3 regions of the Gracilibacillus marinus genome follow, and region 3 is predicted to be linked to each of the others. Evidence: predicted binding sites of a transcription regulator. Region 3 holds the regulator's gene; each other region holds the start of a gene.
The links. The regulator LexA, encoded in region 3, represses DNA repair genes until DNA is damaged. The targets are predictions, from matches to a motif close to CGAACATATGTTCG.

Region 1: ACFOZ1_RS05120 (DNA polymerase IV) is a predicted target of LexA. The motif match lies at 1,850-1,863, and genes of this name have one in related genera.
Region 2: uvrB (excinuclease ABC subunit UvrB) is a predicted target of LexA. The motif match lies at 1,851-1,864, and genes of this name have one in related genera.

The regions. Positions count from the first base shown of each region.
Region 1 is NZ_JBHSDV010000001.1:1,134,824-1,139,107, forward strand. It holds gene menB (1,4-dihydroxy-2-naphthoyl-CoA synthase) at 1-100, shown strand, start outside; gene ACFOZ1_RS05115 (o-succinylbenzoate--CoA ligase) at 385-1,815, shown strand; gene ACFOZ1_RS05120 (DNA polymerase IV) at 1,981-3,213, shown strand; gene ACFOZ1_RS05125 (YolD-like family protein) at 3,226-3,573, shown strand; gene ACFOZ1_RS05130 (ABC transporter ATP-binding protein) at 3,690-4,284, shown strand, end outside.
Region 2 is NZ_JBHSDV010000001.1:1,016,445-1,020,728, forward strand. It holds gene ACFOZ1_RS04480 (peptide chain release factor 3) at 102-1,685, shown strand; gene uvrB (excinuclease ABC subunit UvrB) at 1,920-3,902, shown strand; gene uvrA (excinuclease ABC subunit UvrA) at 3,907-4,284, shown strand, end outside.
Region 3 is NZ_JBHSDV010000001.1:1,463,704-1,467,987, reverse strand. It holds gene tkt (transketolase) at 1-329, opposite strand, end outside; gene ACFOZ1_RS06905 (DUF896 domain-containing protein) at 483-707, opposite strand; gene ACFOZ1_RS06900 (YneB family resolvase-like protein) at 825-1,490, opposite strand; gene lexA (transcriptional repressor LexA) at 1,757-2,377, shown strand; gene ACFOZ1_RS06890 (DNA/RNA non-specific endonuclease) at 3,220-4,245, opposite strand.

The sequences.
Region 1 (4,284 bases), 330 kb from region 3:
TACATTGCTATACTACACAACAGATGAAGCAAAAGAGGGCCGCGATGCATTTAAAGAAAAACGTAAACCAGATTTCAAGAAGTTCCCTCGTTTTCCTTAATACTCTAGATTTAGCTTGAGTAAAATAGAGATTGGAACGAAAGAATTCTTTCATTACAAAAATCCAAATGATTCGAAAGCTATTTATCGAATCATTTGGATTTTGTGCGTATTTAGAAGGAAAGTGAGATGTAATTTTGAACTTAGCTATGTGCTTTACAACCGCTCCCGGCTTGTCTGTTTCCACTAAAATTTTCTATGTCTCAGTCTCTATTTGTAGTATCTGAGATATAGTATCAACTATAATAGAGGCAGATTTATTTTTAGACAGAGAGGAGATTTATAATGGAACATTGGCTTACAAAACGCGCATCCTTGTCACCAAATGCTATAGCTGTGGAAACAATAGACAATGGAACATGGACGTTTGCTGATTTATATGATGCGTCCATCGTTTTTGCAAAGAAACTTTACACTACAAGTAAAACGAACAAGCATATTGGTATACTGTCCACCAATTCTATTGAGATGATTGTTGCATTTTTTGCTTGTACATATTTACATAAGCCTGTTGTTTTTCTGAATGCACGACTTACACAAGAGGAATTAGCCATACAATGTGCGAGCGCAGATATAGACAGTGTCCTATATTCGGATACATGTGAGGCACTTACATTGACATTACCTGTTCCGTGTTATGCTTTTTCTACAATTAAACAATTAAAAGAAACGAATATCCGACTAGATGAAACGATAGCATTAGATGATATTTGTTCTATGATGTTTACTTCTGGTACAACTGGAAAAGCAAAGGCTGTGATGCATACGTATGATAATCATTGGGCAAGTGCTATTGCTTCTGCGCTTAATTTGGGGATTAGTTCAACAGATAAATGGTTAGTTTGCTTGCCGATTTTTCATATTGGTGGATTGTCGACAGTAATAAAAAGTATGATTTATGGTATGCCTATTTTACTTGTAGAGAAATTTGATGAAACAATCGTTCATCAAGCTATTATGGAGAGAAATGTATCGATTGTTTCTGTTGTTGCCGTTACTTGTAGTCGGTTGTTAAATAAAATAACTAATGAGACCTATCCATCCACATTCAGGTGTATGTTGTTAGGTGGTGGACCTGCTCCAAAAGCTTTATTAGATAAAGCAGCAAATTATCATGTACCAATCATTCAAACATATGGAATGACAGAAACATCCTCTCAAATTGTCACACTAAATCATGCGGATGCTATACGCAAATTAGGCTCAGCTGGGAAAGCATTATTTTCTGCTGAGGTGCGTGTAAATGCACAAAGGCCAAAAGAAGTCGGAGAGATTTTGGTAAAAGGGCCAATGGTATCCAAAGGTTATTATAAACAACCTGAAGCAACAGAGCGCGCACAGATGGATGGATGGTTTCGAACAGGAGATTTAGGTTATATCGATGAGGAAGGTTTTCTTTATGTAGTGGATCGTCGAAGTGATTTAATCATTTCAGGTGGTGAAAATATTTATCCTGCAGAAATTGAAAATATTCTTTTGGCCATTCCAGGTGTAGAAGAAGCGGGTGTTGTTGGAGTGGATGATGCACAGTGGGGAAAAGTTCCGGTCGCTTTTATTGTCACTTCCACACATGTAAAAGAAGAAGAGCTGCTTCAATTTTGTCATCAACGTTTGGCTAAATTCAAAATTCCTAAACATATTTTTTTTACAGATACATTACCGAGAAATGCAACAAATAAATTGCAACGTCATAAATTAATGGAACGTTTACCATAAAAAATAGCGTATTGTAGTAATTACCATTGATAAAAGAACATACATTCGTATACAATAAGTGTACGAATGTATGTTCTTTTTTATCGAGATAAGAATACATCTAATATGGAAATACTTTTTGATTTCACAGGGAGGACGCTTACGTTTTTCTTATAAGGAAGTGTAATGATGAAGAGGGTTATTTTTTTAGTTGATATGCAATCATTTTATGTATCTGTAGAAAAGGCTGATCAACCTTCATTGCAAGGGAAGCCTGTTGTTGTTGCAGGTGACCCTGAGCGCAGAAGTGGCATTATTTTAGCAGCATGTCCATTAGCCAAACAAAAGGGGGTAAAAACAGCAGAACCATTATGGTCCGCTCAAGCAAAATGTCCGAATCTTATTGTTGTACAACCGAGAATGCAACGATATATTGATATTTCGTATCGCATTACAACAATTTTTGAACAATTTACTGACTTAGTCGAACCATATTCGATTGATGAACAATTTTTAGATGTAACACATAGTCAACGTTTATTTGGCGAACCACATCAAATAGCACGAAATATTCAAGAAGCCATCATGGATGCTACAGGTGTATATTGTCGAGTTGGTATTGGTCCAAATAAAGTATTAGCTAAAATAGCTTGTGATAACTTTGCTAAAAAGAACGAAGAAGGTATTTTTCAATTAGATGAAAGTAATATGCGTCAAGTGATGTGGCCACTCCCACATGGGTCAATGTTTGGAGTTGGTAGCAAAATGCGACAACATTTGGAGAGAATGGGAATGCAGACAATTGGTGATATTGCGACATCTGCTGTAAATACATTAAAAAAACGTTGGGGAATTAATGGCGTCGTATTATGGCAAATCGCTAATGGGATAGATACCTCACCAGTAACTCCCAAAACACATAATCAACAAAAAGCAATTGGACATCAAATGACATTACCCTACAATTACGAAACAGAAGAAGCAATCAAAGTGATTTTATTAGAATTAAGTGAAGAAGTAGCTTATCGCGCTAGAAGAAAGGGATATCGTGGTATGACAGTATCCGTCGGAGTGAGAGGAGTCGATTTTAATGTGCGGACAGGGTTTTATCGTCAAATAAAATTGACTTCTCCTACAAATAATGGGATGGATATTTTTGAGGCTGCGTATCGATTATTTGTTTTGTATTGGGATAAAGAACCAATTAGAAGTGCAAGTATTGCATTATCTCGATTACAATCATCTACAAGTCATCAATTAAACCTATTTGATAATACAATAAAAGATGAGAAATTAAATGAAGTAATTGATACAATCCGAGCGAAATATGGGCGTACATCTATTTTACGAGCGTCTTCTTTGACGAAAGATGGGCAGGCATTTGCTAGAGCGGAGAAAATTGGAGGACATTATAAATAGGAGGTCAATAGGATGAAACATTCCAAGTTAACTTTAGGATCAAATATATTATGGGAATCAAGTCGTATGATGTTGCCAGAACATAAAGAAGTATTAGTGAAACATCAGCAACAATTGAATAAAAAAAAGAAACCAATTGTAGATGAGCAGCAGTTAGAAGAATTTTCACTAGTAATTCAAGAAGCTCTAGAATATGACTTTCCAGTAGCAGTTCGTCTGTTCCATCCATACAGAGAGGACATGAAAATAGGGAAAATAAAAAAAATAGACATGTTTACACATGAATTACAGTTAATTTGTCAGGAAGGCATCATCCGAATTAATGTACAAGACATTGTTCATCTCTCAATCACTAATTGATAAACATTATCATTGACTTTTGCTATGAAAACAAATACACTAAAGACATGAATTCGTTCGATAGGACAGAAGACCAACAGACGTTTATGAATGATGTCAGCAAGGGAGATGTCTAAATGGAAACATTGATAGCAAAAGACTTGACGCTCGGATATGGGGAAGAAGTAATTATAGATGCACTTGATATAAAAATTCCAAAAGGTGAAATAACGGTATTTATTGGTGGAAATGGTTGTGGGAAATCTACACTATTGCGATCACTTGCGCGTCTATTGAAACCAAAGCAAGGAAATGTCATCTTAAATGGAGAAGATATTGCAAAAGTACCTACAAAAGATGTAGCAAAACAATTAGCTATTTTACCACAAAGTCCAACAAGTCCAGAGGGATTGACAGTAGAAGAATTAGTAAGACAAGGTAGACACCCATATAAGACAATGTTTAGAAGATGGTCAAATGAAGATGAGCAAGCAGTAACAGAAGCATTAGAAGCTACGAATATGTTATTCCTTAAAGATCGTGCAGTGGATTCTTTATCTGGTGGACAACGCCAAAGAGCATGGATTGCAATGACATTAGCACAAGGTACAGATACTATTTTGTTAGATGAACCGACAACGTATTTAGATATGACACATCAAATAGAAATATTAGATTTATTATTTGAATTAAATGAAAAAAGAAAAAGCACTATTGTCATGGTGTTACACG
Region 2 (4,284 bases), 450 kb from region 3:
TCCATTAAGATTGACATTTTCTAAATAAATTGCTATTTTCTAAGTCTAAATCGTGTAAAATAGAATGGAACGACTTACGATAGAAAGTAGGGACAGAATTAATGGGTTTACAAGAAGAAGTACAGAAACGGAAGACTTTTGCAATTATCTCTCACCCTGATGCAGGGAAAACAACGATGACAGAAAAGTTATTATTACAAGGAAATTTGATTCGCTCAGCAGGAACAGTAAAAGGAAAGAAATCAGGTAAATTCGCTACATCTGACTGGATGGAAATTGAAAAACAACGTGGTATTTCTGTCACGTCAAGTGTAATGAATTTTGAATATGAAGGCTTTAAAGTGAATATTCTAGATACACCTGGACACGAGGACTTCAGTGAGGACACATATAGAACATTAACAGCAGTGGATAGTGTTGTCATGATTATTGATGCAACGAAAGGGATTGAAGCACAAACAATCAAGTTATTTAAAGTTTGTAAAATGCGTGGAATTCCAATTTTTACTTTTATCAATAAGTTAGATCGTGAAGGTCGTGAACCATTAGACTTATTAGATCAAATTGAAGAAGTTTTGAATATCGAAACATATCCAATGAATTGGCCTGTAGGGATGGGAAAAAGATTTTTAGGCATCATTGATCGTTACAATCATCAATTTGTTAAATTTAATGGGAATGAAGAAGAAACATACATTCCATTAGATGAAATCGAGCAATATGCAGATATTGCCGAGAACCCAACATTTCAAGAAACAGTAGAAGAAATGGAATTATTAAATGAAGCTGGGGACCAATTCTCTATCGAACGTGTGCTAGAAGGTGAGCAAACTCCTGTATTTTTTGGTAGTGCATTAGCGCCATTCGGAGTGGAAGTATTTTTTGATACATTTGTAAAATTAGCACCTGCTCCTGGACCTAGACGAACAAAAGAGAGAGTCATTTCACCAGATTACCCTGATTTTTCTGGTTTTATTTTCAAAATACAAGCAAATATGAATCCACAACACCGTGATCGTATTGCATTTTTAAGAGTGTGTTCAGGTCGTTTTGAACGAGGAATGAACGTACAATTAGCAAGAACGGGTAAAACAATTCGTTTAGGTCAAACTCAACAGTTCGTTGCATCTTCTAGAGATACAGTGGAAGAAGCGTATCCTGGCGATATTATCGGTATTTATGATCCAGGCTCTTACCGAATTGGTGATACATTGTTAGATGGCAAGCAAACATTTGAATATGATGAATTACCTTCATTCCCACCTGAAATGTTCCAGCGTGTTACAGCGAAAAATGTGATGAAAGCAAAACAATTCAGAAAAGGATTAGAGCAATTAGTGCAAGAAGGTGCGATTCAATTGTTTAAAACGTACCCGACAGATTCGTTTATCATTGGTGCTGTTGGTCAATTACAGTATGAAGTGTTTCAACATCGTATGAAAAATGAGTATAATGTCGAAGTGATGTTAGAATCAGTTGGTGAACGGATTCCGCGCTGGTTGAAGAAGGAACAAGTGGATACTAAGTTATTTGATGAGCGAAATTTGTTAGTAAAAGATCGAGAAGAGGAGTTCCTTGTCCTATTTAAGAATGATTTTGCATTGCGTTGGTTTATTGACAAGCATCCGGATGTGGAATTAATTGATTTGTTTGAAGTGAATCAGTATGATCAGGCTGGGTACTAATTTAATGAATGAAGTAATTTGATTCGCTATAAAAACCGATTTTATTTGATTTTAAAATAAAATCGGTTTTTTGTGTCCGCAAAAGTGGAAAGAGTAGTAAAGAGAAGTCTCACTTTATCCTTTTCCATTGTTTGGTTATACTATTACTAGAAAATAACATAACAACGAATATTTGTTCGCTTTTTTAAAATAAATCATGTATAATAAAGAATAGATTGAAATGGAGGTTACATGATGGAGCAAAACATGTTTTCTATCGAAGCACCATATCAACCACAGGGTGATCAACCGAAAGCAATTAAAGAATTAGTCGAGGGCGTCAATCAAAAGAAACGCCACCAGACATTGCTTGGTGCTACAGGGACGGGTAAAACATTTACAATATCCAATGTGGTGAAGGAAATAAACAAACCAACATTAGTGATTGCACATAATAAAACATTAGCAGGACAATTATATAGTGAGTTTAAGGAATTTTTTCCAAATAATGCGGTGGAGTATTTCGTAAGTTATTATGATTACTATCAACCAGAAGCATATGTTCCATCAACAGACACTTTTATCGAAAAAGATGCGAGCATTAATGATGAGATAGATAAGTTACGACACTCAGCGACTTCTGCATTATTTGAACGTAATGATGTACTGATTGTTGCGAGTGTGTCGTGTATATACGGTTTAGGTTCGCCTGAAGAATATAAAAGTCAAGTAGTTTCTTTACGTACTGGAATGGAAAAGGAACGTGATGACTTGTTAAGACAGTTAGTCAATATTCAGTATGCACGTAATGATATAGATTTCCAACGTGGGACATTCCGCGTGAGAGGCGATTCTGTAGAAATTATTCCTGCATCACGTGAATCCCACTGTATTCGTGTGGAATTTTTTGGTGATGAAATTGACCGGATTCGTGAAGTCGATGCGTTAACAGGTGAAATTGTTGGAGACAGAGAACATATTGCAATCTTCCCTGCATCTCACTTCGTTACACGTGAGGAAAAGTTAAAAATAGCAATGGAAAATATTAAAATAGAATTAAATGAACAATTAGAGAAATTCCGCGAAGAAGGTAAATTACTAGAAGCACAACGAATTGAACAGAGAACGAATTATGATTTAGAGATGATGGAAGAAATGGGATTTTGTTCAGGAATTGAGAACTACTCTCGCCATTTAGCATTACGTGAGGCTGGTTCCACACCATATACATTACTAGATTATTTTCCAGACGATTCTCTAATCGTGATTGACGAATCACATGTTACATTACCACAAATAAGGGGAATGTATAATGGTGACCAAGCAAGAAAACAAGTACTTGTAGACCATGGCTTCCGTTTACCATCAGCACTCGATAATAGACCATTAACATTTGATGAGTTTGATAAAAAAGCAAATCAGTTAATTTTTGTTTCCGCAACACCTGGTCCTTATGAGTTAGAACATACACCATATATGACAGAGCAAATTATTCGACCAACAGGTTTACTTGATCCGGAAGTAGAAGTACGGCCGATAGAAGGGCAAATTGATGATTTGATTGGAGAAATTAACAAACGTATTGCCAAAAATGAGCGCGTACTTGTTACGACTTTAACGAAAAAGATGTCTGAGGACCTTACAGATTATCTGAAAGAATTAGGTATGAAAGTTGCTTACTTGCACTCTGAGATTAAAACATTAGAACGTATTGAAATCATAAGAGACTTACGTGTAGGAAAGTATGATGTATTGATTGGAATCAATTTATTACGAGAAGGTTTAGACATTCCAGAAGTCTCGTTAGTGACAATTTTAGATGCAGATAAAGAAGGCTTTTTACGTTCAGAGCGCTCTTTAATCCAAACAATGGGAAGAGCAGCACGTAATGAGAACGGAAGAGTAATTATGTATGCAGATAAAGTGACGGATTCGATGAAGAAAGCAATTGATGAAACATATCGTCGTCGTGAAAAACAACAAGCATATAATGAGAAGCATGGCATTACGCCAATGACAATCAAAAAAGAAGTTCGAGATGTCATCCGAGCAACAGTTGCTGCAGAATCTACAACAAGTTATGAAGAAACACCGAAATTCAGTAAGATGACGAAAAAAGAAAAAGACATGTTAATAGAGAAAATGGAGCAAGAAATGAAACAAGCTGCGAAAGAACTAGACTTCGAAAAAGCGGCAGAATTACGCGATCTCGTGTTAGAATTGAAAGCAGAAGGGTGAGAATATGGCACGAAAAACAATCTCAATTAAAGGTGCACGTGCACATAATTTAAAAAATATTTCGATTGATATTCCGAAAGACAAATTAGTAGTGTTGACAGGTTTATCTGGTTCAGGTAAATCATCTTTAGCATTTGATACAATCTATGCGGAAGGGCAAAGACGCTACGTAGAATCATTATCTGCATATGCACGTCAATTTTTAGGGCAAATGGATAAACCAGACGTCGATGCAATAGAGGGATTGTCACCAGCGATTTCGATTGACCAAAAAACAACAAGTCGAAATCCGCGTTCTACTGTTGGTACAGTGACAGAAATCTATGATTATATGCGCTTATTATTTGCGCGTATTGGACACCCTATTTGTCCAAATCATGGA
Region 3 (4,284 bases):
CCATCAGTATGATGAACTTCTGGGTGTCCTGGTGTTTTAGAACCCCATTGACGAAAGCTTTTAAGTTCTTCTATTGGTAAATCGTAACCAGCTAAATGTAATAGACTATAAAGTAACATAGAACCATGACCAGCTGATAATACAAAACGGTCACGATTAAACCATTTAGAGTTTGTTGGGTTTTGATTCATATGCTCTGTCCATAATGTATAAGCCATTGGAGCAGCACCCATTGGTAAACCTGGATGTCCTGAGTTCGCTTTTTCAATTGCATCGATTGACAAAGTACGAATCGCATTAATAGACTGTTGTTCGATTTGATTTGACATAATTAATCCCCTTTCAAAATTAAAAACGAAATATGTACGCACATCTATAATCCTATAACGAAAATGTTAATTAGACAAGTATATATACTAAAAAAAGCTAACTTTTTATTAATGATGCGCATTAATTACATTAAAACGAAGAAATAATGTACATTATTTCTTCGTTTTCAGTTGTTTCACTTTATCTGGGGTGACATCATTTCCATTCGGATCAATGACAGTCATTCCTTTCATATGATTTTTAAAAGATTTTCTAACATTTTTTAAATATGCTTGTCTTAACTGTTGTTGTTCCTCTTTTTCTTCAGCTGTTAATTCTGAAGTTTTAGCTTTATTTGCTAATTCGTTAATACGATTAATTTTGTCTTTAGATAACATAGAAATCTCCTTATATTAATTATTATATAGTATAAAACAATCTTAATAACAAATGTATCTTACATGAAATAACTTTCATTGTATTACAAAAGAGAGGATAGTCACTTTATCCTCTCTTTATTGTAAATCAGTTGAATTGTTCTTTTCAAGCATTTCGTACTCTTTATAGCGCCTATGCACGGTCGCTTTAGAAATATTATATCCCATTCCACGTAATATAGATGCAATTTCTTCAAATGTTAAATTATTTCCTCTTAATCTAACGACTTCTTTAATAGGAAATTTTTTTCGTTCCCTTCCTTGAGCTAAATGTTGGTTTGATAAATTTCTTTCAGGTTTGTATCCATTATCTAAAGCTTTCCTCATACCTCGCCTGATTTTTGCATTGTGAAGTTTTCTTTGATATTCCTCTACAATACCTACAATTTGTAATACCATAGAATCTCCTTCAGATAATTCTAATTTTCCATTATGTGAAACAGAGTAAATTTCAACATTTAACTTTACTAATTGATGCAATAATGCTATTTTCGCATTTCCTCGTCCTAGCCTTGTTTCGTCTTGAATAAGCAGAACATTCGCTCGATGTTGTTGGAAATCTTCTAACATCTCAAATACCCCATCACGTTCAATATCATAGCCGCTTTCTTTTTCTTGAATCACTTTGATGATAGTCATTCCAGATGATGTAGCAAATTGTGTCAATTCTTCTTTTTGCCTTTCTAATGATGTTTGTTGTACATCTTTATCTGTACTTACTCGGCAGTATAATATTGCTTCCAAAAAATCAATCCCTTAAAGTTCAATTATATATTTAATATAAATGAACTATAAAAAAATACAAGTCCACCTATAAATGCTAAGAAATAAAATAAATCTAAAAATGAAATTCTTTTTAACATATTAATCCCTCCATAGAACTTTTGTTCGTACCTTTATTATATACGAACAAAAGTTCCTGTCAAGTATTTTTCGAACGAATGTTTGTTATTGCTACGAACGTATGTTATAATCATGTTAATCAAACATATGTTAAAGGAGATTACGTTATGACAAATCTTTCGAAAAGACAGGAAGAAATTCTAGCATATATAAAAGAACAAGTAGATTTGAAAGGATATCCACCATCCGTTAGAGAAATCGGACAGGCTGTTGGCCTTGCATCAAGTTCTACTGTGCACGGTCACCTCGCTAGATTAGAGAAAAAAGGGTATATAAGACGAGATCCTACTAAACCTAGAGCAATTGAAGTATTAACACAAGAAGACGAAGCGTTAATTCCTAAAACAGCAGCAACATTTGCACCTGTAATTGGTAAGGTTACTGCAGGACTACCAATTACAGCTGTTGAAAATATTGAAGAGTATATTCCAATCCCTAGTACAGATGTGCATAGTGGTGATCAATTATTTGTTTTAGTAATTGAAGGAGATAGTATGATCGAAGCAGGCATTTTAAATGGAGACAAAGTTATTGTGAAACAACAAAATGTTGCGGTTAATGGTGATATTGTAGTTGCGATGACAGAGGAAAGTGAAGCGACTGTAAAAAGATTTTATAAAGAAAAAGATTATATTAGACTTCAACCTGAGAATGCGACAATGGAGCCACTTATATATGATAATGTAAGTATTTTAGGTAAAGTTGTAGGTTTATATCGAAATATCTAAACTAAGAGAAGCATGGCAAGTATTTTACTATATTTATTTAACTTCTAATCTATAAATAATTTGTTGTGATTAAAGACTTAATTACTAAATTAAGCCCATTTTAATAATCATAAACTAAAAACCACCAATTTTGTGTACTGGTGGTTTTTTGATTAGACCAACGTGCTTTTTTAGCGTATTTTTTTCCAATACCCCAGTAGTATATAGTTCAACACTATATACTTCTTTATTTATCTGATAGCATGAAGGAGGTTTTGATTCGTTTTAGATTAAGTTATCTGCACATACATAAACCCCTTTAACACCATAAGTGCCAAGGGGTTCTGTTTATTAATACATTTGAATATATTGTTCTCTTTCCCATGGGTGGACTTGAGTACGGATTACAATTTAATAGGAAGAAACTCGATAAAATTCTTCCAAATGATTGATACATCAATGTTTTAGATTTTACGCAAAATCAAACTATTTCAAGTTTATTCAAAAAAGTGGGGCGTTGGTGGGGCATAAAGTGGGGCAATAATATCGTAGTATTAGTTCGGTAGATGGCCTGCTTCATTAGATATTGAGAATAAATAAAACCCACCATTTTCACATGATGGGTTGAGCATATGAGCAGAGGTTTTATACTCTGCTCTATTAGTTTGTGCAAAAATTATTTTTTTATATTTTTTTTGCAGGAATTTGATTATTTATTTAGAAATTAATTAATATAGGGAACTTATTTATTTGAGTCAATTGCGAACACATTTTGTTATAAGATATAAAACTTTTAAGCATCTACTCTATTAATGGTAGGTGCTTTTTGTATTTGCTCATCAAAAAATGCTGTTTATGGAGTCTTACTCTCCAACCATCCCATCACCATCTCTATCGTCCATATATTTATACAGCCAATGGTCATCATGTATCGGCATGCTGAAACCTGCATCTTTTGCTTCTTGTATGGTTACTCGACCATTACCGTTAGTGTCCACACTGGCAACATCACCTTCATTGTCAGAACTGATAGAACCAGATTCTTCCGAAGGATCTTCTTCCTCGCTACTTGTTATACCTAAAGATTCGTTAACTTCATCAGGATTCACATTGTCAAATTCATCAACAATTTTGTTACCCATTAATGTATAAGTATATTGATAATTTGATGGTATTTGCGTTTCTGTATCAGGGTAAGTAATAATTGCTTCAAAATTCGTGGCTCCACCAGCACTACGAATTGATTCTTCCATATATGCTTGGTCACCATGTCGATTGAGTGTACTTTCTTGAGGCGTGATATTATATGCGTTCGACACGCCACCCAGCGAATCTGCAATCACATGTCCTTCATCGAGTACATCACTTTCGACACCTGGCACTTTCGCTTCATCTGAAAAGTATCTGCCAGATGAGAGGACTGGTTCTGTACTATCATCTTGTATAATAATTTCTTCTGCAATCACACGTATTAATTGGCCATATTCATTAGTAAACGCCCAATATTCCCGGTCTCCAAATCCAATGTCCACAACCACATTAGGTTCACGAAATCCTGATAAATCACCACCGTCCACCTCTATTAGTTCATATCCAGAAAACAGGGCATCCTTTGTTTCGGTTGGTGTTTCTTCTACTGTTGGTTCATCATCAACCGCAGTACTTTCTTCTTCTTCTTCAGCATCACTTGTATTCGTTTTGTCTTCTTCTTGGGTATCCGTTTCTTCTTCTGATGCAGTCTCTTCATTTGATTGATCGGTTGTTACTTCTTGAGGATCTTTTTCTTCTCCTGCAATGGATGCATTATCTGCGTTTGTACAGCCAAACATAAATATTAATAATAAAAACAATATGTATTTCTTCAAACTAATCTCTCCCCTTTCTTCCATTAGTATACTATGGATAGAGAAGAAAAAACACCTACAAAT